DNA from 3 places in the Aquamicrobium terrae genome. Region 1 is predicted to be linked to each of the others. Evidence: predicted binding sites of a transcription regulator. Region 1 holds the regulator's gene; each other region holds the start of a gene.

What was found. Region 1 encodes LexA, which represses DNA repair genes until DNA is damaged. Its sites were predicted from a motif close to TGTTCNNNNTGTGTTCNG; they were not measured.
Region 2: the regulator LexA is predicted to act here: its motif matches at 1,428-1,445, upstream of ACVCNR_RS13220 (PA0069 family radical SAM protein).
Region 3: the regulator LexA is predicted to act here: its motif matches at 6,340-6,357, upstream of recA (recombinase RecA).

What each region holds. Positions count from the first base shown of each region.
Region 1 covers NZ_JBRKLZ010000001.1:356,472-364,090, forward strand. The annotation lists gene trpD (anthranilate phosphoribosyltransferase) at 1-720, shown strand, start outside; gene trpC (indole-3-glycerol phosphate synthase TrpC) at 723-1,538, shown strand; gene moaC (cyclic pyranopterin monophosphate synthase MoaC) at 1,535-2,038, shown strand; gene ACVCNR_RS01940 (molybdopterin molybdotransferase MoeA) at 2,040-3,248, shown strand; gene lexA (transcriptional repressor LexA) at 3,395-4,114, shown strand; gene ACVCNR_RS01950 (ComEC/Rec2 family competence protein) at 4,442-6,832, opposite strand; gene gltX (glutamate--tRNA ligase) at 7,101-7,619, shown strand, end outside.
Region 2 covers NZ_JBRKLZ010000001.1:2,696,573-2,704,191, forward strand. The annotation lists gene ACVCNR_RS13220 (PA0069 family radical SAM protein) at 203-1,354, opposite strand; gene ACVCNR_RS13225 (glycosyltransferase) at 1,506-2,036, shown strand; gene ACVCNR_RS13230 (aldehyde dehydrogenase family protein) at 2,095-3,573, shown strand; gene ACVCNR_RS13235 (DUF1127 domain-containing protein) at 3,853-4,095, opposite strand; gene ACVCNR_RS13240 (ArsR/SmtB family transcription factor) at 4,199-4,900, shown strand; gene ACVCNR_RS13245 (diphosphate--fructose-6-phosphate 1-phosphotransferase) at 4,915-6,078, opposite strand; gene ACVCNR_RS13250 (L,D-transpeptidase) at 6,165-6,839, opposite strand; gene zigA (zinc metallochaperone GTPase ZigA) at 7,072-7,619, opposite strand, start outside.
Region 3 covers NZ_JBRKLZ010000001.1:3,270,707-3,278,325, forward strand. The annotation lists gene sufB (Fe-S cluster assembly protein SufB) at 1-1,364, shown strand, start outside; gene sufC (Fe-S cluster assembly ATPase SufC) at 1,497-2,252, shown strand; gene sufD (Fe-S cluster assembly protein SufD) at 2,276-3,544, shown strand; gene ACVCNR_RS16115 (cysteine desulfurase) at 3,720-4,961, shown strand; gene ACVCNR_RS16120 (SUF system Fe-S cluster assembly protein) at 4,967-5,356, shown strand; gene sufA (Fe-S cluster assembly scaffold SufA) at 5,455-5,841, shown strand; gene ACVCNR_RS16130 (TfoX/Sxy family protein) at 5,854-6,198, shown strand; gene recA (recombinase RecA) at 6,417-7,493, shown strand.

The sequences.
Region 1 (7,619 bases):
TTCGTCACCGCCGCCTGCGGCGTGCCGGTCGCCAAGCATGGCAATCGCGGCCTGTCGTCCCTGACCGGCACGGCGGATGTCTTGACCAGGCTCGGCGTCAACATCGAGCTCGCGCCCGATGCGATCGGCCGCTGCGTCGAGCAGGCCGGCATCGGCTTCATGTTCGCCCCCTCCCACCATCCGGCCATGAAGCATGTCGGTCCGATCCGCGTGGAACTGGGAACCCGGACCATCTTCAACCTGCTCGGCCCGCTTACCAATCCCGCCGGGGTCGGACGCCAGCTTGTCGGCGTGTTCGCGCCGGAATGGGTCTTGCCGGTGGCCGAGGCGCTGAAAACCCTCGGCTCCACCCATGTCTGGGTGGTGCATGGCGACGGCTATGACGAAATCACCGCCACCGGCGAAACGCATGTGGCGGAACTGGCCGGCGGCGAGATTCGCAGCTTTACCCTCACTCCGGAGGCACTGGGCCTTGAACGCCACACCAAGGAAGCGTTGCGAGGCGGCGATTCGGAGTTCAACGCGGCCGCCCTGCGCAAGGTGCTGTCCGGCGCGCCGGGCGCCTATCGCGATACGGTGCTGATGAATGCCGGCGCGGGCCTGGTCGTTGCCGATCAGGTGACGACACTGGCGGATGGCGTCGCCAAGGCCAGAGAGGCCATCGACAGCGGCCGCGCCATGGTGGTGCTTGACAGACTGGTCGAGGTTTCCAACGCTTAGCCATGTCCGATATTCTGCGTAAGATCGAAGCCTACAAACGCGATGAGATCGCCGCCGCGAAAGCGCGGGTTTCTCTGGACGATCTCAAGGCGCGCGCCGCCGGACTGGAAAAGCCGCGCGGCTTTCTGGCCGCGCTGGAGGCCCGCAACCACGACGGCCAGTTTGCGCTGATCGCCGAGATCAAGAAGGCAAGTCCCTCGCGGGGGCTGATCCGGCCTGATTTCGACCCGCCCTCCCTCGCTCGCGCCTATGAGGCAGGCGGCGCAGCCTGCCTTTCCGTGCTGACCGATGCGCCGTCCTTCCAGGGCGCGCCGGAATATCTGACCGCGGCGCGCGATGCGGTATCGCTTCCGGCACTGCGCAAGGATTTCCTGTTCGACACCTATCAGGTGCATGAGGCGCGCGCCTGGGGCGCGGATGCCATCCTCGTCATCATGGCCAGCGTCGACGACGACATGGCGCGTGCGCTGGAGGAGACGGCCTTCTCCCTCGGCATGGACGCGCTGATCGAGGTGCATGACGAGGAAGAGATGGAGCGGGCCCTGCGCCTCTCCTCCCGCCTCATCGGCATCAACAACCGCAATTTGCGTACCTTCGAGACGACGCTGGAAACCTGCGAGCGGCTGGCGCCCATGGTTCCGTCCGACCGGCTGCTGGTCGGCGAAAGCGGCATCTTCACCAATGAGGACTGCAAGCGGCTGGCCGCGAGCGGCATCGGCACGTTCCTGGTGGGCGAAAGCCTGATGCGGCATGAGGACGTCGCCACGGCAACGCGTGTCCTGCTCGGTCTCGACGCCGAGGAGGCATTGACGACGTGAGCGACACCCCATCTGCGGCGGGGTCCCGCCTCACCCATATCGGGGCTTCGGGCGAAGCCCATATGGTCGACGTCGGGGAGAAGGCCGAAACCGTGCGCACCGCCGTCGCCGAAGGCAGCGTGCGCATGCAGCCCGCCACGCTTGCCATGATCCTCGAAGGCAATGCCAGGAAGGGCGACGTGCTGGGCACGGCCCGCATCGCAGGCATCATGGCCGCCAAGAAGGCGCATGAACTCATCCCGCTCTGCCATCCGCTGCTTCTGACCAAGGTGTCCGTGGACATCGAGGCGGATCCTGACCTGCCCGGTCTGCGGGTGCAGGCTCTGGCGCGCGTGACCGGCAAGACCGGCGTCGAAATGGAAGCGTTGACAGCGGCTTCCGTCGCCTGCCTCACCATCTACGACATGGCCAAGGCCGTGGATCGTGCCATGGTGATTTCCGAGATAAGGCTGGTTTCCAAGACGGGCGGGAAATCAGGCGACTATCAGTCAGGTGCATGACATGACGCTGGTTCCGCTGGAGACGGCGCTGGAGCGTCTTCTGGAGGACGCCCGCCCCCTGTCGGCCAGCGAAAGCGTGGCGCTGCACGAGGCTTACGGCCGGGTGCTGGCCGAACCGGTGGCGGCGCTGCGCACGCAGCCGCCTTTCGACGCCTCCGCCATGGATGGTTATGCCATCCGGGGAGCAGACGCCGGCGTGGCCGGAAACCGGCTTTCGGTGATCGGCGAAGTCGCGGCCGGCGGCACCTTCCCCGGCACGGTCGGGGCCGGCGAATGCGTGCGCATCTTCACCGGAGCGCCCCTGCCTGCCGGTGCCGATACGGTCGTGATCCAGGAGGACGTGACCGTCGTCTCGCCCGGCATGGTCGAATTGCGCGAACCAACGAGAGCCGGCCGCAATGTCCGGGGCGCCGGGCTCGATTTCGTGGAAGGCGACCTGCTGATCGACAAGGGCCAGTTGCTTGGACCCAGTTCCCTGTCGCTCGCGGCTTCCGCCAATCATCCGCGCCTTTGCGTGGTGAAGCGGCCGCTGGTCGCGATCATCGCCACGGGAGATGAATTGCGCGCACCCGGCAGCACGCTCGGACCCGGCCAGATCATTTCCTCCAACGCCTATGGTGTCGCCGCCCTGGCGCGCGCCGCAGGTGCCGAGGTGCTCGATCTCGGCATCGCGCCCGACAGCAGGGATGCAATCGCCGCGCTGGTGAAGAAGGCCGTTGCCGCCGGTGCCGACGTCATCGTCACGCTCGGCGGCGCATCGGTGGGCGATCACGACCTCGTCCACGAGGTGCTGACCGGCGAGGGCATGACGCTCGACTTCTGGAAGATCGCCATGCGCCCCGGAAAGCCGCTGATGTTCGGCCGGATGGGCGACATCAGGTGCATCGGCCTGCCCGGAAATCCCGTCGCCAGCCTCGTATGCTCGCAGCTCTTCCTGAAACCCCTGCTTGCCCGCCTCGGCGGAAGGCCGTTCCGGCAGGACATGCGTACGGCCCGGCTCGGTGCCAGAATGCCCGCCAACGACCGCCGCCAGGACTATGTTCGCGCCCGCATCGACGAGTTGGACGGCGAACTCGTCGCCACGCCCTTCGACCTGCAGGACTCGTCCATGCTGCGCGTACTGGCCGCCTCGGGCGGCCTCATCGTGCGCGCGCCCTTCGCCCCCGCATCGGACGCCGGCGAGGCCTGCCAGGTGCTGATGCTCGGCTGAACCGCAAGCGATCGCAGCGGGGCGAGGGTTTATAAACCCTGAATCCATTCACTAAACTTTAAACGGTTGCGGAACACAAATGGAACAGATAGTGTTTGTTCCGGGTTTGTTTTCCGATTCTGGATTCGCCGCTGCCGGGGGAGCCGATGCTGACGCGCAAGCAACATGAACTGCTTCTCTTCATTCATGAGAGAATGAAGGAAAGTGGCATTCCGCCGTCATTCGACGAAATGAAGGACGCGCTCGATCTTGCCTCCAAGTCGGGCATCCATCGGCTCATCACCGCGTTGGAAGAGCGCGGTTTCATCCGCCGCCTGCCCAATCGTGCGCGAGCGCTTGAAGTGTTGCGCCTGCCCGATTCCATCGCGCCGGGCCTCCACACGGCAAGGAAGTTTTCGCCCAGCGTCATCCAGGGCAGCCTGGGGCAACCGCCGAAGGACGTGCGCCGGCCACAGTTGGCCAGCAATGACGACGATGCCGGGGCGGCGGTCTCCATTCCGGTCATGGGGCGGATCGCCGCCGGTGTGCCGATCGACGCCATCCAGCACAAGACGCACTCCATCTCCGTTCCGCCGGAAATGCTCTCCGGCGGCGAGCATTACGCGCTGGAGGTCAAGGGCGACTCGATGATCGAGGCCGGCATATTCGACGGCGATACCGTCATCATCCGTAACGGCAACACGGCAACGCCCGGCGACATAGTGGTGGCGCTGGTGGATGACGAAGAAGCCACCTTGAAGCGCTTCCGCCGCAAGGGTGCATCGATCGCGCTGGAGGCCGCCAATCCGGCCTATGAAACCCGGATTTTCGGGCCGGACCGGGTGAAGGTGCAGGGCAGACTGGTCGGGCTCATCCGCCGTTACTGAACAAGGTCACAGCAACCAAACGACGGGCGAATGCTGAGAACTTGCGCCTCGCCTTAAGGGGAAGCGGGACCGCCTTCCGGATTGTTCTGGTGATGAAGTGTCGGATGATGATGCATTCGATGACGATCCATGGACTATTGGAAAAACATTTTTTAACAATTAGATAGATGCTTTTTCTAACGAGCGATTGAGGTGAATTCCGATTGCCGGCAACCAGTTGGAGAGGTGCCGGTCTTCCTGTGCGCAAGCACCAACCCGGACCAGGGCCGGCTCCGTAGGCGTTATCGCCGAGGTATTGGCGGCTTGAAGCCGGTCTATTCCAGGAGGCTATTCCGCCGGTTCTTCGGAGAACGCTTCTCCCCCGATGTCTTCCGCCATGCCGGCAGGTTTATCCGCGACGTTGCCAAGTTCTTCTTCCGTAACGGCAGTCATCTTGCTGCCGGATGCTTTCCGCTCGTAGGGCGGCAGGCCCCTCGCCTCCCGTGAATACCGGCGCTGGTCGTGCCAGGGACGATAGCTGCCTTCGATGGCAAAGCGCACTTCGGCCGGCTGCCCGCCCAGTTCAGGGTCGCCCTTCACAAAAAACGCTTCGGCGCCGCCCTTTTGGGCCAACTGGCGGCGCGTGACGACGGCTACCCGCCGGTCGCGGCACGGATTTCGTGCAGTGGCATCCTCGATCACGATGAGACTTGCATGAGCGCATGCCCGGCGCGCCGTATCCATATCCGGGGCCTGTACGACCAGCGCGCCTGACGGATGACGCGCCAGACACAGCTTTTCGGCACATGCGAAGCCCTCCTCTTTTCCCGAACGGTCGGTACTCGCAGTGATTTCCCCAAGAAGGGCGCCTATATCCTTGTCCTTCAGTTGCCTCGGCCGAAGCACAGTCTCGGCGTCCAGCGCCCGTCTCCAATTGTCGATGGTAAAGACGTTCGGTCGCGGCCGGTTGGCCGCGATCCGGTCGCTTCCCATGGCGACGGCAACCAGCCTCGCATCCTCCGAAATCAGCACGTCGGGTGCGCGCGCCCCACCCAATATCGCCAGGCTCGCCACAGCGAAAGGCAACGCGGCTAGCCGCAGCCAGGTGGTGGTCATGGTCGCAATCACCAGCGCGACCGTCGCCAGTGCCACGGACCCGGCGGATATCAGCCCGACCGCATCGATCGGCGACATGTCGGCGATCCGCTCGGACAGGACGATCACCACGGTCAATCCCTTGCCCATCACCTGCAGCAGCGGGCCGTCCAGGCCGAAAGGCATGGCGAGCGAGGCAAACACCGCAAAAGGCATGACGATGATCGAAACGATCGGCATGACCGCGAGATTGGCCACGAGGCTGAGCGGTGCGACGCGCTGGAAATGCCACGCCGCATAAAGCGTCGTCGCCGCGCCCGCCACCACCGAGGTCGCGGCCAGCCCCACCATCATGACCGCGAAGCGATGCGCCAGCGCACCCGGGAGCGAGCGTTTGGGCGGCATGCCGGACGAAAGCCGGCTGGCGCGGTAATCCGACCACGCCGCATAGGCACCCACCAGCGCCGCCGTCGCCGCAAACGACATTTGGAAACTGGGGCCCACCACCTCATGCGGCGTGACGAGAATGACGACGATTGCCGAAATGGCGAGATTGCGCATGGTGAGCGCGCTTCGGTCGAACAACAGCGCCACCAGCATCACCGCCAGCATGATGAAGGAACGCACCGCCGCAACGACCATGCCGGAAATCAGCAGATAGGCGACAATGGCGAACAGGGCCGCCAGCGCGGCATATTTCTTGACCGGATGGCGCGAGGCGAAATCCGGAAACAGCGCGAACAGGCCGCGCATCAACCCCATCACCGTGCCGGCCACCAGCGCCATGTGCAGGCCGGATATGGAAATGATGTGATAGATGCCGGTCTTGCGCATCGCCTCGTTGATTTCTTCGGGGATGCCGGCACGCACGCCGACGATCAGGGCCGCCGCGATTTCGCCCTCTGGCCCGCCGATGCTGTGCCTGATCCGGTCGGCAACCGATTGCCGCGCCTGCTCGATGGCCGTGCCGATACGCGCACCGGTCGAAGCCGGGCCGGCGGCAGCCGACAGTTCAGGCCCCGACAGGAAAAAGCCGCTGGCGCCGATGCCGCCGAAATAGCTGGCAAAGGAGGTGTCATAGCTGTCGGGCCGAATTGGGCCGCTGGGCGGCAAAAGCCGCACAAGCCCCGTCACTTCGGAGCCGGGGCCAATGTCCGCCGGCAGCTTGCGGGCGGAAGTGCGCACGCGTTGCGGCTGATAGCGCAGTTTCGGGCGCTCGGTGGAGAGGACATCGATGGTAAGCCGCTTGCGGCCGCTGGCCATGTCCTCCACGGTCACGACCCGCCCCGTCAGCCGCACGGTAATGTCCGTGCCCAGCATGCGCGTTCCCATGCGCCAGGTTTCCAGCTTCGAAACAGCCAGCCCGGCAAGGCACAGCAGCAGCGCCAGCAGGCACAGGTGAAGCAGGTAGCGTCGCCGTGCAGCCCAGGCGAGTGCCCCCAGAACAGCAATGATGCCAAGCAGCGGCGTCCAGTCCGGCTCGAAGGCCAGCGAAAAATAGGCAAGCACGCCGATGGAAAGAAAAACCGGCACGAGAAGGAAGCAGGCGCCCCGCTCCTGCTCCAGCACCAAGGCCTGGATCGCAGCCTGCCAGAGCCCGCGCGCCGAAAAGCCATGGAGCAGCGGCTTCGCAACTTGCGGCACCGGCGTGCTTGCCGATGCTGGGTCATCACAATAAGCCGGCGTGGAATAGCTTGAGGGTTCCGGCGCCTGTGGAGCCGGTGCCAGGGCCATGTTCTGCAAGACAAAAAGATTGCGCTCACTGACATCGAGCGGCGCGTTTGCCGCGTCTTTGCCGCCCGCCGACGATAAAGTCACCGGCTCTCCCCTTGCACCCCTGACCTCCTATGGTACATGAACGCGCAAACTGCGAAAGCCCGCCGGGCGGCTTTCGCCACCGCGCGAGAAATGAATGTCTGAGAAGGTCGTCACCCGCTTCGCTCCCTCGCCCACGGGTTTCCTGCATATCGGCGGCGCACGCACCGCGTTGTTCAACTGGCTCTATGCCAAACACGCCGGCGGCACGATGCTGCTGCGCATCGAGGACACCGACCGGGAGCGCTCCACCGAAGCTGCCACCGCGGCCATCCTCGAGGGGCTGACCTGGCTCGGCCTCACCTGGGAGGGCGAGCCCGTTTCGCAATACCAGCGCGCTGCCCGCCACCGCGAGGTGGCCGAGGAACTGGTGCGCCTGGGCAAGGCCTACTATTGCTATGCCACCCCGGCGGAACTGGAGGCGATGCGCGAGAAGGCCCGCGCCGAGGGCCGCCCACCCCGCTATGACGGCCGCTGGCGCGACCGCGATCCGTCCGAGGCGCCCGCAGGTGCCAAGGGGGCGATCCGCATCAAGGCGCCCATCGACGGCGAAACCGTGGTGCATGACCTCGTGCAGGGCGAGGTGCGCTTTCCGAACAAGGATCTCGACGATTTC
Region 2 (7,619 bases), 2.3 Mb from region 1:
CGCACGGCTCCAATGACGAGCCGGGACGGCGGGCTCGTCGGGGACAAACGCAGGCTACGCATACGCATTTGCCGTTCTCCTGCATGGCGGGCAGGCGGCGGTACAAAACTTTCGAAGCCACACCGTGGCCGGGCTGCGAAACCGCAACCGATCAGCCGGAATCAGGCTTCCAGACCTCGGAACTTCGGACCGGCTGCCCGTGTCACAGCAGCATCAACTGTTCACTGTGCTTCCCGGCCACGAAAAGATCGGTGCGCAAGGCCGTGCGCTGCAGGTTGAGGCCGAGCCTTTTGGCCGTGATCTCGAAGCGCCGGCCGATCTGCCAGGCATAGGGGCCGGCGCCCTTCATGCGCTTGCCCCATTCGGAATCGTAGTCCTTGCCGTCGCGCATGGAGCGGATCAGCGACATGACGTGCCGGTAGCGGTCGGGATAGTGGCGCAGCAGCCAGTCCTTGAAGATCGGCGCGACCTCCAGCGGCAGGCGCAGCACCACATAGCCGGCCTCGCGCGCGCCGGCGGCGCGGGCGGAATCGAGGATGCGTTCCAGTTCCTGGTCGGTGAGGCCGGGGACGATCGGCGCCACCATCACCGAAGTGGGGATGCCCGCTTCCGAAAGCTGCTTTATCGTCTCCAGCCGCTTCGTCGGCGTGGCGGCGCGAGGCTCCATGGTGCGGGCAAGCTTGCGGTCCAGCGTGGTGACCGACAGTGCCACCTTGGCCAGGCCACGTTCGGCCATGCGCGACAGGATGTCGATGTCGCGCGCCACCAGCGCCGACTTGGTGACGATGCCGACCGGGTGGCCGCGCGCCTCCAGAACCTCCAGTATCTCGCGCATGATGCGGTACTGCTTTTCGATCGGCTGGTAGGGGTCGGTGTTGGTGCCGATGGCGATGGTGCGGGGCGTGTAGCCCTCCTTGGAAAGCTCCTTGTCGAGCAGGCGCGCCGCATCCGGCTTGGCGAACAGTTTCGCTTCGAAGTCGAGACCCGGCGACAGGCCCATGAAGGCATGGGTCGGCCGGGCGAAGCAATAGACGCAGCCATGCTCGCAGCCCCTGTAGGGGTTGATGGAGCGGTCGAAGGAAATGTCGGGCGAGGTGTTGCGGGTGATGATGGTGCGCGGCCGCTCCACCTGCACCTCCGTCTTGAACGGCGGCAACTCCTCCAGGCTCTCCCAGCCGTCATCGAAGACATGCCGGCTGACGGGCTCGTAACGCCCCGAGGGATTGATGCCAGAGGCGCGCCCGCGAATCCAGTCGGGTCGTGCGCGCAGCCCGCTCTGCTCGATCATCGCATTGGCCATTTCGGCGCGTCCTGTTCCGAAGGCCGCAACGTCCGCCTGTACGATCTGTTCCATCCTGGCCTTCTCCCACGGTGTGGGTTGAGACTGTCGAATCGCTGTTCCCATGAAATTATTCCTATCCCGAAATGAGAACAAATCAAGAACTTTGTTTGAGGGCAGAGTGCGGCAACTGGCGCCGGAAGCGTGTCTGGGCTATCAGCCGGACATGCTCAGCGTCATCATCGAGACCCATAACGACGAGAAAGGCCTGGCGCGCACGCTGGCCTCGCTGGTGTCGGGCGCCGTCGAGGGCATGGTGCGCGATGTCGTCGTCTGCGACCGGGGCTCGACCGACGGGACGAGGACGGTGGCGGAGCATGCCGGCTGCGCATGGGTCGAGGGCGGCATCGCCGCGGCCATTGCCGCCGCCAAGGGCGACTGGCTGCTGCTGCTGGAGCCCGGCGCGCGCCCGGCCGAAGGCTGGACGGAAGCCGTGGCGACCCATGCCGCCGGTTCCGGCATGGCGGCCCGGTTCTCGCGCGACCGCGCGGACCGGACCCCGTTCCTGTCGCGCATTCTTTCGCGGCCCGGCCCTCTGGCGCAGGGCCTGCTTCTGCCACGCCGACAGGCGCTTGCGCTGGTCCGCAATGCGGATCGCGCCGAAGCGCTCGGGCGCGGCCTGGCGGTGAAGACGCTGAAAACTGCCATCCAGCCCGCACGCCGCGTCGGCCGGGAAACCGGGCTGGCCTCACCATAAGACGCCGTGGCGGCTTGAGCACGATGCCCGTCCCCGACTAGAACAGACCGAAACAGGGATGCCGCGCCGGCGGCGAGAGGAGAACGAGATGCTGCGCAAGACGGATTTCTTCATCGACGGCAAATGGGTCGCGCCGGTCGAGCCGAAGGAACTTGAAGTCATCAATCCGGCCGACGAACAGCCTTTTGCGGTCATTTCGCTGGGCTCGGCCGCCGATGTCGACAAGGCCGTGGCGGCGGCGCGGCGGGCCTTCGAAAGCTGGAGCGTGACCAGCCGCGAACAGCGCCTTGCCGCGCTGGAACGCCTTCTGGCCGTCTACACGGCGCGCATGCAGGACATGGCCAAGGCCATTTCCGATGAGATGGGGGCGCCGATCAGCCTGGCACTGGAGGCGCAGGCGGCCAGCGGCGCCGGCCATATCAAGGCCTTCATCCGCACCCTGCGCGACTATGCCTTCGAGGCGCCGCTCGACGAGCGCAACCCGCAGGAGCGCATCGTGCATGAGCCGATCGGCGTGTGCGGCCTGATCACGCCGTGGAACTGGCCGATGAACCAGGTGACGCTGAAGGTCGTGCCGGCCATCGCCGCCGGCTGCACGGTGGTGCTGAAGCCTTCGGAAATCGCGCCGATCTCGTCCATCGTCTTTGCCGAGATGATGGAAGAAGCGGGCTTCCCGGCCGGCGTGTTCAACATGGTCAATGGCGACGGGCCGACCGTGGGTGAGGCCATGTCGCGCCATCCCGGCATCGACATGATGTCGTTCACCGGCTCGACGCGGGCGGGTATCGCGGTCGCCAAGGCATCGGCCGAGACCATCAAGCGCGTGGCGCTGGAGCTGGGCGGCAAGTCGCCCAACATCGTCTTTGCCGACAGCGATCTGGAGGCGGCGGTGGCGCGTGGGGTCAGGCACTGCTTCAACAACACCGGCCAGTCCTGCAATGCGCCGACGCGCATGCTGGTCGAACGCCCGGTCTATGACCGTGCGGTGGGCATCGCGGCGGATGTGGCCGCCACCGTGAAGGTCGGCAACCCGGCCGAGGCGGGCGACCATATCGGGCCGCTGTCGTCGGAAATGCAGTTTACCAAGGTGCAGGCGATGATCGAGAAGGGCATCAAGGAAGGCGCCCGTCTTGTCGCCGGCGGCCTCGGCCGGCCGGAAGGCTTCAATCGCGGCTATTTCGTGCGCCCGACCATCTTCGCCGATGTCGACAATGACATGGCGATCGCCCGCGAGGAGATCTTCGGGCCGGTTCTGGCTATGATTCCCTTCGACACCGAGGACGACGCCGTCGCCATCGCCAACGACACGCCCTACGGGCTCTCGGCCTATGTGCAGTCCGGCGATCAGGCCAAGGCGCAGCGGGTGGCGCGCCGGCTGCGGGCCGGCATGGTGCAGCTCAACGGCACCGGCCGTCCCGCCGGCAGCCCGTTCGGCGGCTACAAGCAGTCCGGCCTCGGCCGCGAGGGCGGCAAGTGGGGCCTGGAGGATTTCCTCGAGGTGAAGGCGGTCAGCGGCTGGGACGAAGCGGCCGGCTGAGAGGGCATCCGGGCCTCGTCCCGCTTTTCAGGGGCGATTCCATCTGAGCCGGAATTGCCTGAAGACTAACCCCCACCCCTTACCCCTCCCCACAAGGGGGAGGGGAAGCCCGGCGTTGGTATCCGTCCTCAAAACGTCGATGCGACAAGCGGCTGCGGCGCAGATTCCCTCTCTCCCTTGTGGGGAGGGGTAAGGGGTGGGGATATGACGCCGCAACATCGATATGCGGCTATCGCAGTCTGCGGGATGAGGGACGGCCTCCAAAAAGCCTGAATAACCCTAACGCCAGCAAGGCTTGCGGCCTTCATGCCCGGCTTCGACACGGCTGACGCCGATGTCGTCCAGCCGGTGCGGCTCCATTTCACGCAGGCAGATGCGCTGGCGGTGCCGCTCCGGCCAGATGTGCCAGATCAGCCGTGCGAATCGGCAAATGGCCGGACCTTGCGCAACATCGGGCCGCTCATGCGGGTGGCGCGCGGCGCGAGCGGAATGGTCGTTGAAGGGATCGGGCGTGAAGGACATGGCCCATCCTATCCCGCGCCGTTCGCGCCATGTTTCGGCCGTGGCCGAAATGTCTGCGGCTGACTGTGGGGCCGAAGAACGCTACTCTTGACCTATGTCGAACATGGCTTCCGGCAACACCATCGCGGCTGTGGCTGCGCTCATCGGCGACCCGGCCCGCGCCAACATGCTTTCGGCGCTGATGGGCGGGCAGGCCCTGACCGCCGGCGAACTGGCGCACCATGCGGGCGTGACGGCGCAGACCACCAGCGGCCATCTTGCCCGGCTGGCCGATGCCGAGCTGGTGGTTCTGGAGAAGCAGGGCCGGCACCGTTACTATCGGCTGGCGTCGCCTGAGGTCGCGCGCGTGATCGAGGCTTTGTCGGTGGTCGCCAGCGAGGGGCCGAAACGGCATCATCCGGTCGGGCCTCGGGACGAGGCGCTACGCCGGGCGCGCACCTGCTACGATCATATCGCCGGAAGGCTCGGCCTCGCCCTGGTCGATTCCCTGCAGGAATCCGGTCATGTCGTGCTGGCTGACGGCGCGGGCATTCTCACACCGGCGGGAACGCGTTTCCTTGCGGATTTCGGCATAGATCTCGGCAGTTCGCCGTCGAAGCGGCCGCTGTGCCGCACCTGCCTCGACTGGAGCGAGCGCCGCCCGCATCTGGCCGGCCGGCTGGGCGCGGCGCTGCTGACGCGGCTGCTCGACCTCAAATGGGTTGCGCGCACGCCGGACAGCCGTGCGCTCAGGATCACGAAAGCCGGCGAAAGCGGGCTGGCGCGCACCTTCGGGCTTTCGCAGGATTGGCACAGCCGCTCCTGACCGGCCGGGCTGCGTCAGACGAACGGCCGGCCGACCTTGAATTTCGGCGGCACCAGCCGCTTCAGATAGGCGTAGCCCGCTTCGGCAAGGCGGTTTTCCTGTGGGTGCAGGAAATCGTCCGGCATGTGCCTTGTCTTGCCGGCTACGGCGGTGAGCGGCACGTTCTTCAGCACCGTGCTGCCGTCGTGCTGCAACGCGACCGAGCCGCCGCCTTCGGTTGCGGCCTGTACGGCAAAGACGCCGGCCTCGAAGGCCTCGCGCGCATCGGTCTGGTTGATCGCCCCGACATAGCCGCGCGGCAGATAACCGAAGGCATCGACGCGCGCCCGCTTGCCCGGCAGATGCTCGGCCAAGGCCCGCTCCAGAGCGGCGGTCAGGTCACTGCCCGAGAGCTTGACGTTGCCGTGCTGGTCGCGCTCCAGCCGTTCCGGCGGCACCAGGCTTTCCACCAGCGCCTTGCCGTCGGCGGTGGACACACCTTCGGATACGGCCACCACGCAGCGGCCGTGGCGGTCGTAGGTCGCACGGATGTCGTCGATGAAGCGCGAAATCTCGAAGGCGCGTTCCGGCACGTAGATGAGATGCGGCCCGCTCGCCTCGTCCTGCTGCCATGCGGCGGATGCGGCGGTGAGGAAGCCGGCATGGCGGCCCATGACGATGCCGACATAGATGCCTGGCAGCGCGCGGAAATCGAGATCGATCGACAGGAAGGCTCCGGCCACGAACTCCGCCGCCGAGATGAAGCCCGGCGTGTGGTCGCTTTCCTCGAGGTCGTTGTCGATGGTCTTGGGCGCATGCACCATGGCGATGGAGCCGCCGGCGGCGTCGCTCAGGATCTGCTGGGTGCCGGCGGTGTCGTTGCCGCCGATATAGATGAAGGCGTCGGCGCCGGCCTTCTTCAGGCCCTTCAGAATCAGGTCGCAATAGGCGGCGTCCGGCTTGTCGCGGGTAGAGCCCAGCGCCGCGCTCGGCGTGTCGCCGATCAGCCGCAATTGCTGTTCGGACAGGTCGGTGAGGTCGGCATAGTTGCCGTCGCGAATGCCGCGCACACCATGCAGCGATCCCAGAACGCGCGCGCCGGGATGCCGTTTGCGGATTTCCAGCGCCGCGCCCACCAGCGTCTGATTGATGACCGCCGTCGGCCCGCCGCCTTGCGCGATGACGAAAGTTCCGGCCATTTCGACCTCCCTGGATGCTCGAAGAATCCACGATTGCGCGTCTTGTATCGGCGCGCAACCGTATATTCAATCGATCGCCCTGGGGGTCAGATGACGACGATGGGATTGCGCTTGGAGACGCGGTTGTAGAGGTCGATGATGTCCTGGTTGATGAGGCGCACGCAGCCCGAGGACACGGACTGGCCGATGCTCCACCATTCGGGAGAGCCGTGGATGCGGTAGAGCGTGTCCTGCCCGTTCTGGAAGATGTAGAGGGCGCGCGCGCCGAGCGGATTGTCGAGGCCGCCGGGCTGGCCGTTCTGCCATTTCACCAGTTCGGGCTTGCGCTGGATCATTTCGCGCGGCGGCGTCCAGGTCGGCCACTCACGGCCATACTGGATGTTGGCGCGGCCGGACCAGGAAAACCCCGCCTTGCCGACGCCGACGCCGTAGCGGATAGCCTCGCCGCCGGGCTGCACGAGATAGAGCAGGCAGTCCTTGGTGTGGACGACGATGGTGCCGGGCGCCTCGCCGGTCGGGTCGACCACGATCTGGCGGCGGAACTGCGGCTTGATCTTCTGGTAGGGCACTTCCGGCACGGAAAAGCCGCCATCGGTCAGGCCCGCATACATCACGTCCGGGCTGGTGATCTGCCGGTCGACGCTGATCGAGGGGCGCATGGGGCGGACCGAGCCGGTCGAGGTGTAGTCGAGATTGAGCGCATCGAAGCCGGAGGTTGCGGTGGAGCAGCCGCTTGCCGCCATCAGCGCGGTCGCGCCCATGCCTTGCAGCAGCAGGCGGCGGGGAAGGGGGGGCGTCGGACCGGCTTCGCCTGTAACTGGCCCGGCGACTGGCCCGGCGACTGGCGACGACGGGTCGCGTGGCAGCTTTGACATGCACTCGTTCCTGCGATACCGGCCGGGCCCCCGCGGTCCGGCATTCGCAGGTATTTTCGGTATTCATGGTTTACAAACCGTGAAGCATCTCGCGGAACGGTTGCAATTGTGTGCCGCCTCAGGCCGCCTGCGGTTCCCAGCTTGGGAACGGATCAGGCAGGCTGTGCCAGCGCCCGGGCATGAAATCCCGCTCCGGGACGAGGCAGGCGTCGAGCTCCGCGCGAATCTGCGCCTCGTTCATGGGATCGCAGCCGATGAAGACGATCTCCTGCCGCCGGTCTCCCCAGACATCGTCGAGATAGGGCCGCATGGCCGCATGCCATTCCGGATGGTCGGGCCAGCGCTGTTTCGGCACCGAAGCCCACCACAGGCCGCGCTTTCCGGTGCGCACCAGCGCGCCGGCCTGGCTGAGTTCGCCCACGTAATGCGGGCGCGTGGCCAGCCAGAAGAAGCCCTTGGCGCGCACCACGCCCGGCCATGAGCGGCCGATGAAAGCCTTGAGCTTCACCGGATCGAAAGGCCTGCGCTCCCGGTAGACGAAGGAGCGGATGCCGTATTCCTCGGTTTCCGGCACATGGTCGGCGAAGCCGTTGAGCTCCTTGAACCAGAGCGGATGGGTCTCTGCCCTTTCGAAGTCGAAGCGGCCCGTGTCGAGCACCTTGTCGA
Region 3 (7,619 bases), 2.9 Mb from region 1:
CGGAGTGGATGCTCGAATGGCGGCTGGAGGCGTTTCGCCGCTGGCTGACCATGGAGGAGCCCAGCTGGGCCCGCGTTTCCTATCCGAAGATCGACTTCCAGGATATCCACTACTACGCCGCGCCGAAGAATCAGGCCGGCCCGAAGTCGCTCGACGAGGTGGACCCGGAACTGCTGCGCACCTACGAGAAGCTCGGCATTCCGCTGCGGGAGCAGGAAATCCTCGCCGGCGTGCAGAAGCCCGTCGCCGACAATGACGAGGCGAGCGACAATGTCTATGCCTCGGGCCGCGTCGCGGTCGATGCGGTGTTCGATTCCGTCTCCGTCGTCACCACCTTCAAGGAAGAGCTGGCCAAGGCCGGCGTCATCTTCTGCTCGATCTCGGAAGCGATCCGCGAGCGTCCGGAACTGGTGCGCAAATATCTCGCTTCCGTCGTGCCGGTGAGCGACAATTTCTATGCGACGCTGAACTCGGCCGTCTTCACCGACGGGTCGTTCGTCTACGTGCCCAAGGGTGTGCGCTGCCCGATGGAGCTGTCGACCTATTTCCGCATCAACGAGAAGAACACCGGCCAGTTCGAGCGCACGCTGATCATCGCCGAGGAGGGCGCCTATGTGTCCTATCTCGAGGGCTGCACCGCACCTCAGCGCGATGAGAACCAGCTTCACGCGGCGGTGGTCGAACTGATCGCACTCGACGATGCCGAGATAAAGTATTCGACCGTCCAGAACTGGTATCCGGGCGACGTCGAAGGCAAGGGTGGCATCTACAACTTCGTCACCAAGCGCGGCGATTGCCGCGGCGCGCGATCCAAGATCTCGTGGACGCAGGTGGAGACGGGCTCGGCCATCACCTGGAAATATCCGTCCTGCATCCTGCGCGGCGACGACAGCCAGGGCGAGTTCTACTCGATCGCCGTTTCCAACGGCTATCAGCAGATCGACAGCGGCACCAAGATGATCCACCTCGGCAAGAACACCAGGAGCCGCATCATCTCCAAGGGCATCGCCGCCGGCTTCTCGCAGAACACCTATCGCGGCCAGGTCTCGGCCCACCGTAAGGCCACCAATGCGCGCAACTTCACCAACTGCGACTCGCTGCTGATCGGCGACCAGTGCGGCGCACACACCGTGCCCTACATGGAAGCCAAGAACGCGACCGCCCAGTTCGAGCACGAAGCCACGACCTCGAAGATTTCCGAGGACCAGAAGTTCTACGTCATGCAGCGCGGCATTCCCGAAGAGGAAGCCATCGCGCTCATCGTCAACGGCTTCGTCAAGGACGTCATCCAGGAACTGCCGATGGAGTTCGCCGTCGAGGCGCAGAAGCTCATCGGCATCTCGCTTGAAGGTTCGGTCGGCTGACCGTCGAAAAGCATGTCGCCCGAAAGTGGAGACCGGTTTCGGGACAACGACATGCGAAAGAACAAGGACTGAAAGCACGCAAGGCGGTTTCGGAGACCGCAACGGGCTTTGGAAGAAATTCAGGAAGAACAAATGCTTGAGATCAAGAACCTGCATGCCCGCATCGCCGAGGATGGCACCGAGATCATCCGCGGGCTGAACCTGACGGTGAAGGCCGGCGAGGTCGCCGCCATCATGGGCCCGAACGGCTCCGGCAAGTCGACGCTGTCCTACATCCTCGCCGGGCGCGAGGACTATGAGGTGACCGAGGGCGACATCCTCTACAACGGCGAATCCATCCTCGAGATGGACCCGGCCGAGCGCGCCGCCTCCGGCATCTTCCTCGCCTTCCAGTATCCGATGGAGATACCGGGCGTCGCCACCATGGAATTCCTGAAGGTGGCGATGAACGCGCAGCGCAAGGCGCGCGGCGAGGAGCCGCTGAAGATTCCGGAATTCCTGGCCCGCGTGAAGGAGGCTGCCGGCACGCTCAACATGGACATGAGCATGCTGAAGCGCCCGCTCAACGTCGGCTTCTCCGGCGGCGAGAAGAAGCGCGCCGAAATCCTGCAGATGAAGCTGTTGCAGCCGAAGCTGTGCGTGCTCGACGAGACCGATTCCGGCCTCGACATCGATGCGCTGAAGATCGTGGCCGATGGGGTGAATTCGCTGCGTTCGCCCGACCGCGCCTTCGTCGTCATCACCCACTACCAGCGCCTGCTGGAGCACATCGTGCCCGACAGCGTGCATGTGCTCTACAAGGGCCAGGTGGTGAAATCCGGCGACAAGTCGCTGGCGCTCGATCTCGAAGCCAACGGTTATGCCGGCATAATCGGCGAAGCCGCCTGAGGCGCGAAGGTGAGGTGAATGCAATGAACGTACATGCAACCCCACAGCGCACGCCGGCCGAGACGGCCCTGATCGAGGCGTTCGGCGAACGCCTCGGCCTTCTGCCGGGCGACGGCGAGGTGACGGTGCGGCGCGACAACGCCATCGAGGCGATCAAGGCCGGGCTTCCGACCCGCCGCGTCGAGACCTGGCACTACACCGACCTGCGCCGCCTGCTGAGCTCGGTCCCGGCTTTCGAGGCGCAAACGGCCCTGAAGGCGCTGGAACCGATCCTGAAAGGTTCCGGGCTGGTCACGCTGGTCGACGGCAAGGTCGCGGGCGCGCCCGCGCTGTCCGAGGGCGTGTCCTTCGCGCCGCTTGCCGAACAACTGGCTGACGGCTCCTTCGCCGCCTCGCTGGAAACCTACGGCAGGGACGACGCCGTCGGCGCGATCAATGCCGCCTTCGTTGCCGACGGCATTTCGCTCGACATCGCCGAGGGCACCGAGCTGGAAAAGGCCATCGAGCTGCAGAATCTGCAGGCCGGCGGCCAGAGCCATGTGCGCCTGGCGGTCAATGTCGGCGCGGGTTCCCGTGCGGTGATCGTGGAGCGCCAGTCGGGCGAGGGTGCCGGGCTTGCCACCTCGGTCAGCCAGCTCGATGTCGGCGACGGCGCCGAGGTCACGTGGCTGATCGTGCAGGAGCAGCCCGAGACCGCGCAGTATCTGGCCCAGTTCAAGGCCGTCATCGGCAAGGACGCCAAGCTCACCCTGTTCGTCATGAACGCGGGCGGCAAGCTGGTGCGCCAGGAAGTGCTGGTCAAGGTGGCGGGCGAAGGCTCGGATTTCCAGTTGCGCGGCGTCAACCTGCTCGCCGGCGACAGCCACACCGACGTGACCATGGTGCTCGACCATGCCGTGCCGCATACCGGCTCGGTGGAAGTCGTGCGCAATGTGGTGACCGGCAAGGCGCATGGCGTGTTCCAGGGCCGCATCAATGTGCATCAATATGCGCAGAAGACCGATGCCCGCATGGCCTGCAACACGCTGCTGCTGTCCGACGACGGCGAGTTCTCGACCAAGCCGGAACTGGAGATCTTCGCCGACGACGTGGCCTGCGGCCATGGCGCCACGGTGACCGAGATCCACGGCGACCATCTCTTCTACCTGATGTCGCGCGGCATTGACGAGAAGTCGGCGCGCGGCCTGCTGGTGAAGGCGTTCGTGGCCGAGGTCATCGAGGAACTGGAGAACGATCAGATCGTCGAGGCGCTCGAAACCCGGCTCGACCACTGGTTCGCCACGCACGGCTAGAGCATTTTGCAGCCAGACGGAATCGTCTGGCGTGCATAAATGCGGCTGGAAAACCAAGCTGGAGCAGCGGCTCGCGTTCGTCAGAACTTCCGCTGCTCCAGGAACCGTACATGCTGGATTTCCCCCTCTCGATGACGAGGGGGAGGCCTTCGCGATCAAGTGCGAGACTTTGACCATGGACCAGACAGTCGCCGACAAGCCCTATGACGTCGAGGCGATCCGCCGCGACTTCCCGATCCTTGCCCGGCAGGTGCATGGCAAGCCGCTGGTCTATCTGGACAACGGGGCATCGGCACAGAAGCCGCAGCCGGTGCTGGACGTCATCCAGCACGCCTATTCCCACGAATACGCCAACGTGCATCGCGGCCTGCATTTCCTTTCCAATGCGGCGACCGATGCCTATGAGAAGGCGCGCGAGAGCGTTCGCCGCTTCCTCAACGCGCCGTCCACCGACAACATCGTCTTCACCTCGAACTCGACCGCCGCCATCAACACCGTGGCCTATGGCTTCGGCATGCCGAACATAGGCGAGGGCGACGAGATCGTGCTGTCGATCCTCGAGCATCACTCCAACATCGTGCCCTGGCACTTCATCCGCGAGCGGCAGGGCGCCAGGCTGGTGTGGGTGCCGGTCGACGATCTCGGCGCGCTGCATCTGGAAGATTTCGAGAAAAGCCTGACCGACCGCACGAAGCTGGTCGCCATCACCCACATGTCCAATGCGCTCGGCACGGTCACGCCGATCAGGGAAATCTGCCGCATTGCGCATGCGCGCGGCATTCCGGTTCTGGTGGACGGCAGCCAGAGCGCGGTCCATATGCCCATCGACGTGCAGGAGCTCGATTGCGACTTCTTCGTCTTCACCGGCCACAAGGTCTATGGCCCTTCCGGCATCGGCGTCCTCTACGGCAAGAAGGAGCGGCTGGAGGCGATGCGCCCCTTCATGGGCGGCGGCGAGATGATCGAGGAGGTGACCGAGGATATGGTCACCTACAACGCTCCCCCGCACCGCTTCGAAGCGGGCACGCCGCCCATCGTGCAGGCGATCGGGCTGGGTGCGGCGCTCGACTACATGGACGGCATCGGGCGCGAGCGTATCGCCGCCCATGAGGCCGAACTGACCGCCTATGCCCATGAACGGCTGCGGGGCATCAATTCGCTGCGCTTTTTCGGCGAGGCGCCGGGCAAGGGCGCCATCGTCTCCTTCGAGTTGCAGGGCATCCATGCGCATGACGTGTCGATGGTCATCGACCGCCAGGGCGTTGCCGTGCGCGCCGGCACGCATTGCGCCCAGTCGCTGTTGAAACGCTTCGGCGTCACCTCCACATGCAGGGCATCGTTCGGCATGTACAACACCAGGGCCGAAATCGACGTCCTGGCCGAGGCGCTGGAGAAGGCGCGGAAATTCTTCGGGTGATGGATATGGACGATACGACCGCGATTGAAACCGGTGGGCAAGGGCAGGTCGAAACCCCTGCAAGCCCCTCCTCCATTTCGGACGACGAACTGGCACGGCTGACCGACGACATCATTTCGGCGCTGAAGACCGTCTACGACCCGGAAATCCCCGCCGACATCTACGAGCTGGGGCTGGTCTACCGCATCGACATCGAGGACGACCGCACCGTCAAGATCGACATGACGCTGACCGCGCCGGGCTGCCCGGTGGCGGGCGAAATGCCGGGCTGGGTGCAGAACGCAGTGAGCGCGGTGGAGGGCGTTTCGGGCGTCGAGGTCAACATGACCTTCGATCCGCCATGGACGCCGGATCGTATGTCGGAAGAGGCGCAGATCGCCGTCGGTTGGTATTGAGCCCCCGGCGCGGCCCTTGCGGCGGCGGCGAAACTCCACCATCTTAATGTTGGAATCATCCGGCAGGCCTTTAACCTGCATGGCTTGGAGAAAGTAGCATGGCACGCTTTGCCGTCATTTTGGTGACAGACAGGGCCGCGGAGCGCGTTCGCGAGATCGTTGCCACGCGCGAAGGCGCACACGGCGTCCGCGTCGGCGTCAAGAAGGGCGGCTGCGCGGGCATGGAATACACCGTCGACCTGGTCAGGGAGCCGAGCCCGACGGACGACCATGTCGAGCATGGCGGGGCCAATGTCTACGTTGCCCCCGAAGCGGCGCTGTTCCTGCTCGGCACCGAGATGGATTTCGAGGTCACCAAGCTGCGCACCGGCTTCGTGTTCCGCAATCCGAACCAGTCTTCCGCCTGCGGCTGCGGCGAATCGGTGGAACTGAAGCCGGCCGACCTCAAGGCGCTGGCCGAGGCCCGTGCCGCCGCCGGGGCCTGAAACGCTTCCTGCATGGATGACGAGCGCATAGAAGAACTCTTCGAGGGGCTCGGGCCGGTCAGCGTGCGCCGCCTGTTCGGCGGCAAGGGCATCTACCATCGCGGCGTGATCGTCGCCATCGTGCTGCGCGGCGAGTTGATGCTCAAGGCCGATGCGGCAAGCGCCCCCGATTTCGCGGCTGCCGGTGCCCGGCAATGGACCTATCGCGGCCGGGGGAAGGGCAGGGAGGTGGCCATGCCCTACTGGACCGTACCGGAAGCCGCGCTCGACGATCCCGACGAGATGACCGGGTGGGCGCGCAAGGCCTATGAAGCCGGTCTGCGTGCCGCGGCGCGCGACGGCGAGGCGTCACCCTGAACCTCACAGCGCCGATTCGCGCCGCTGCTCCCGTTCATGCTCCACGGCCGCGCATCATCATGTCGCCATGGGTATGAGACAAAAATAGAACACATATAATATAGGCGAATAAAATCAGTATATTAACCTCTCTTGCCAAATTGGAACAAAAGAGGTACAAAAATGTGAGCGGTCAACGAATTGTCCGTCTATCATTGACGACCAAAGGGTGCTGTATCATGGCTCAGAATTCATTACGGCTTGTAGAGGACAATTCGGTGGACAAATCAAAGGCTCTGGACGCTGCCCTGTCGCAGATCGAGCGCGCCTTCGGCAAGGGCTCGATCATGCGCCTGGGCGCAAACGAGCAGGCGGTCGAGATCGAAACGGTATCGACCGGCTCGCTCGGCCTCGACATCGCACTTGGCGTCGGCGGCCTGCCGCGCGGCCGCATCGTCGAGGTCTACGGCCCCGAAAGCTCGGGCAAGACGACGCTGGCGCTTCACACGGTGGCGGAAGCCCAGAAGAAGGGCGGCATCTGCGCCTTTGTCGATGCCGAGCACGCGCTTGATCCGGTCTATGCCCGCAAGCTCGGGGTCGATCTGGAGAATCTGCTGATCTCGCAGCCCGACACCGGCGAGCAGGCGCTGGAGATCTGCGACACGCTGGTGCGGTCCGGCGCGATCGACGTGCTGGTGGTGGACTCGGTCGCCGCGCTCACGCCGCGCGCCGAAATCGAGGGGGAGATGGGCGATTCCCTGCCCGGCCTCCAGGCCCGCCTGATGAGCCAGGCGCTGCGCAAGCTGACGGCCTCGATCTCGCGCTCCAACACCATGGTCATCTTCATCAACCAGATCCGCATGAAGATCGGCGTCATGTTCGGCTCGCCCGAAACCACGACCGGCGGCAATGCGCTCAAGTTCTACGCCTCGGTGCGCCTCGACATCCGTCGCATCGGCTCGGTCAAGGACCGCGACGAGGTGGTCGGCAACCAGACCCGCGTCAAGGTGGTCAAGAACAAGCTTGCCCCGCCCTTCAAGGTGATCGAGTTCGACATTATGTATGGTGAGGGCGTGTCGAAGACCGGCGAACTGATCGACCTCGGCGTCAAGGCCGGCGTGGTCGAGAAGTCGGGGGCGTGGTTCTCCTACAACTCCCAGCGCCTCGGCCAGGGTCGCGAGAACGCCAAGCAGTTCCTGCGCGACAATCCCGATACGGCGCGGGAGATCGAGATGGCGCTTCGCCAGAATGCCGGCCTGATCGCGGAAAAATTCCTCGAGAATGGCGGCTTCGAGGCGGAAGCCGGCGAAGGCTGATCTTCGGAAGTTGACGGGAAAGCCGGTCCTTCCGGCAGGCAGTCGTGCTAAAGATGGATCGCTGGCTCCTTGTGGGCCGGCGATCCTGCTTTTCGGGCCGGTTTGAGGGCACGGTCGTGCTGTCTT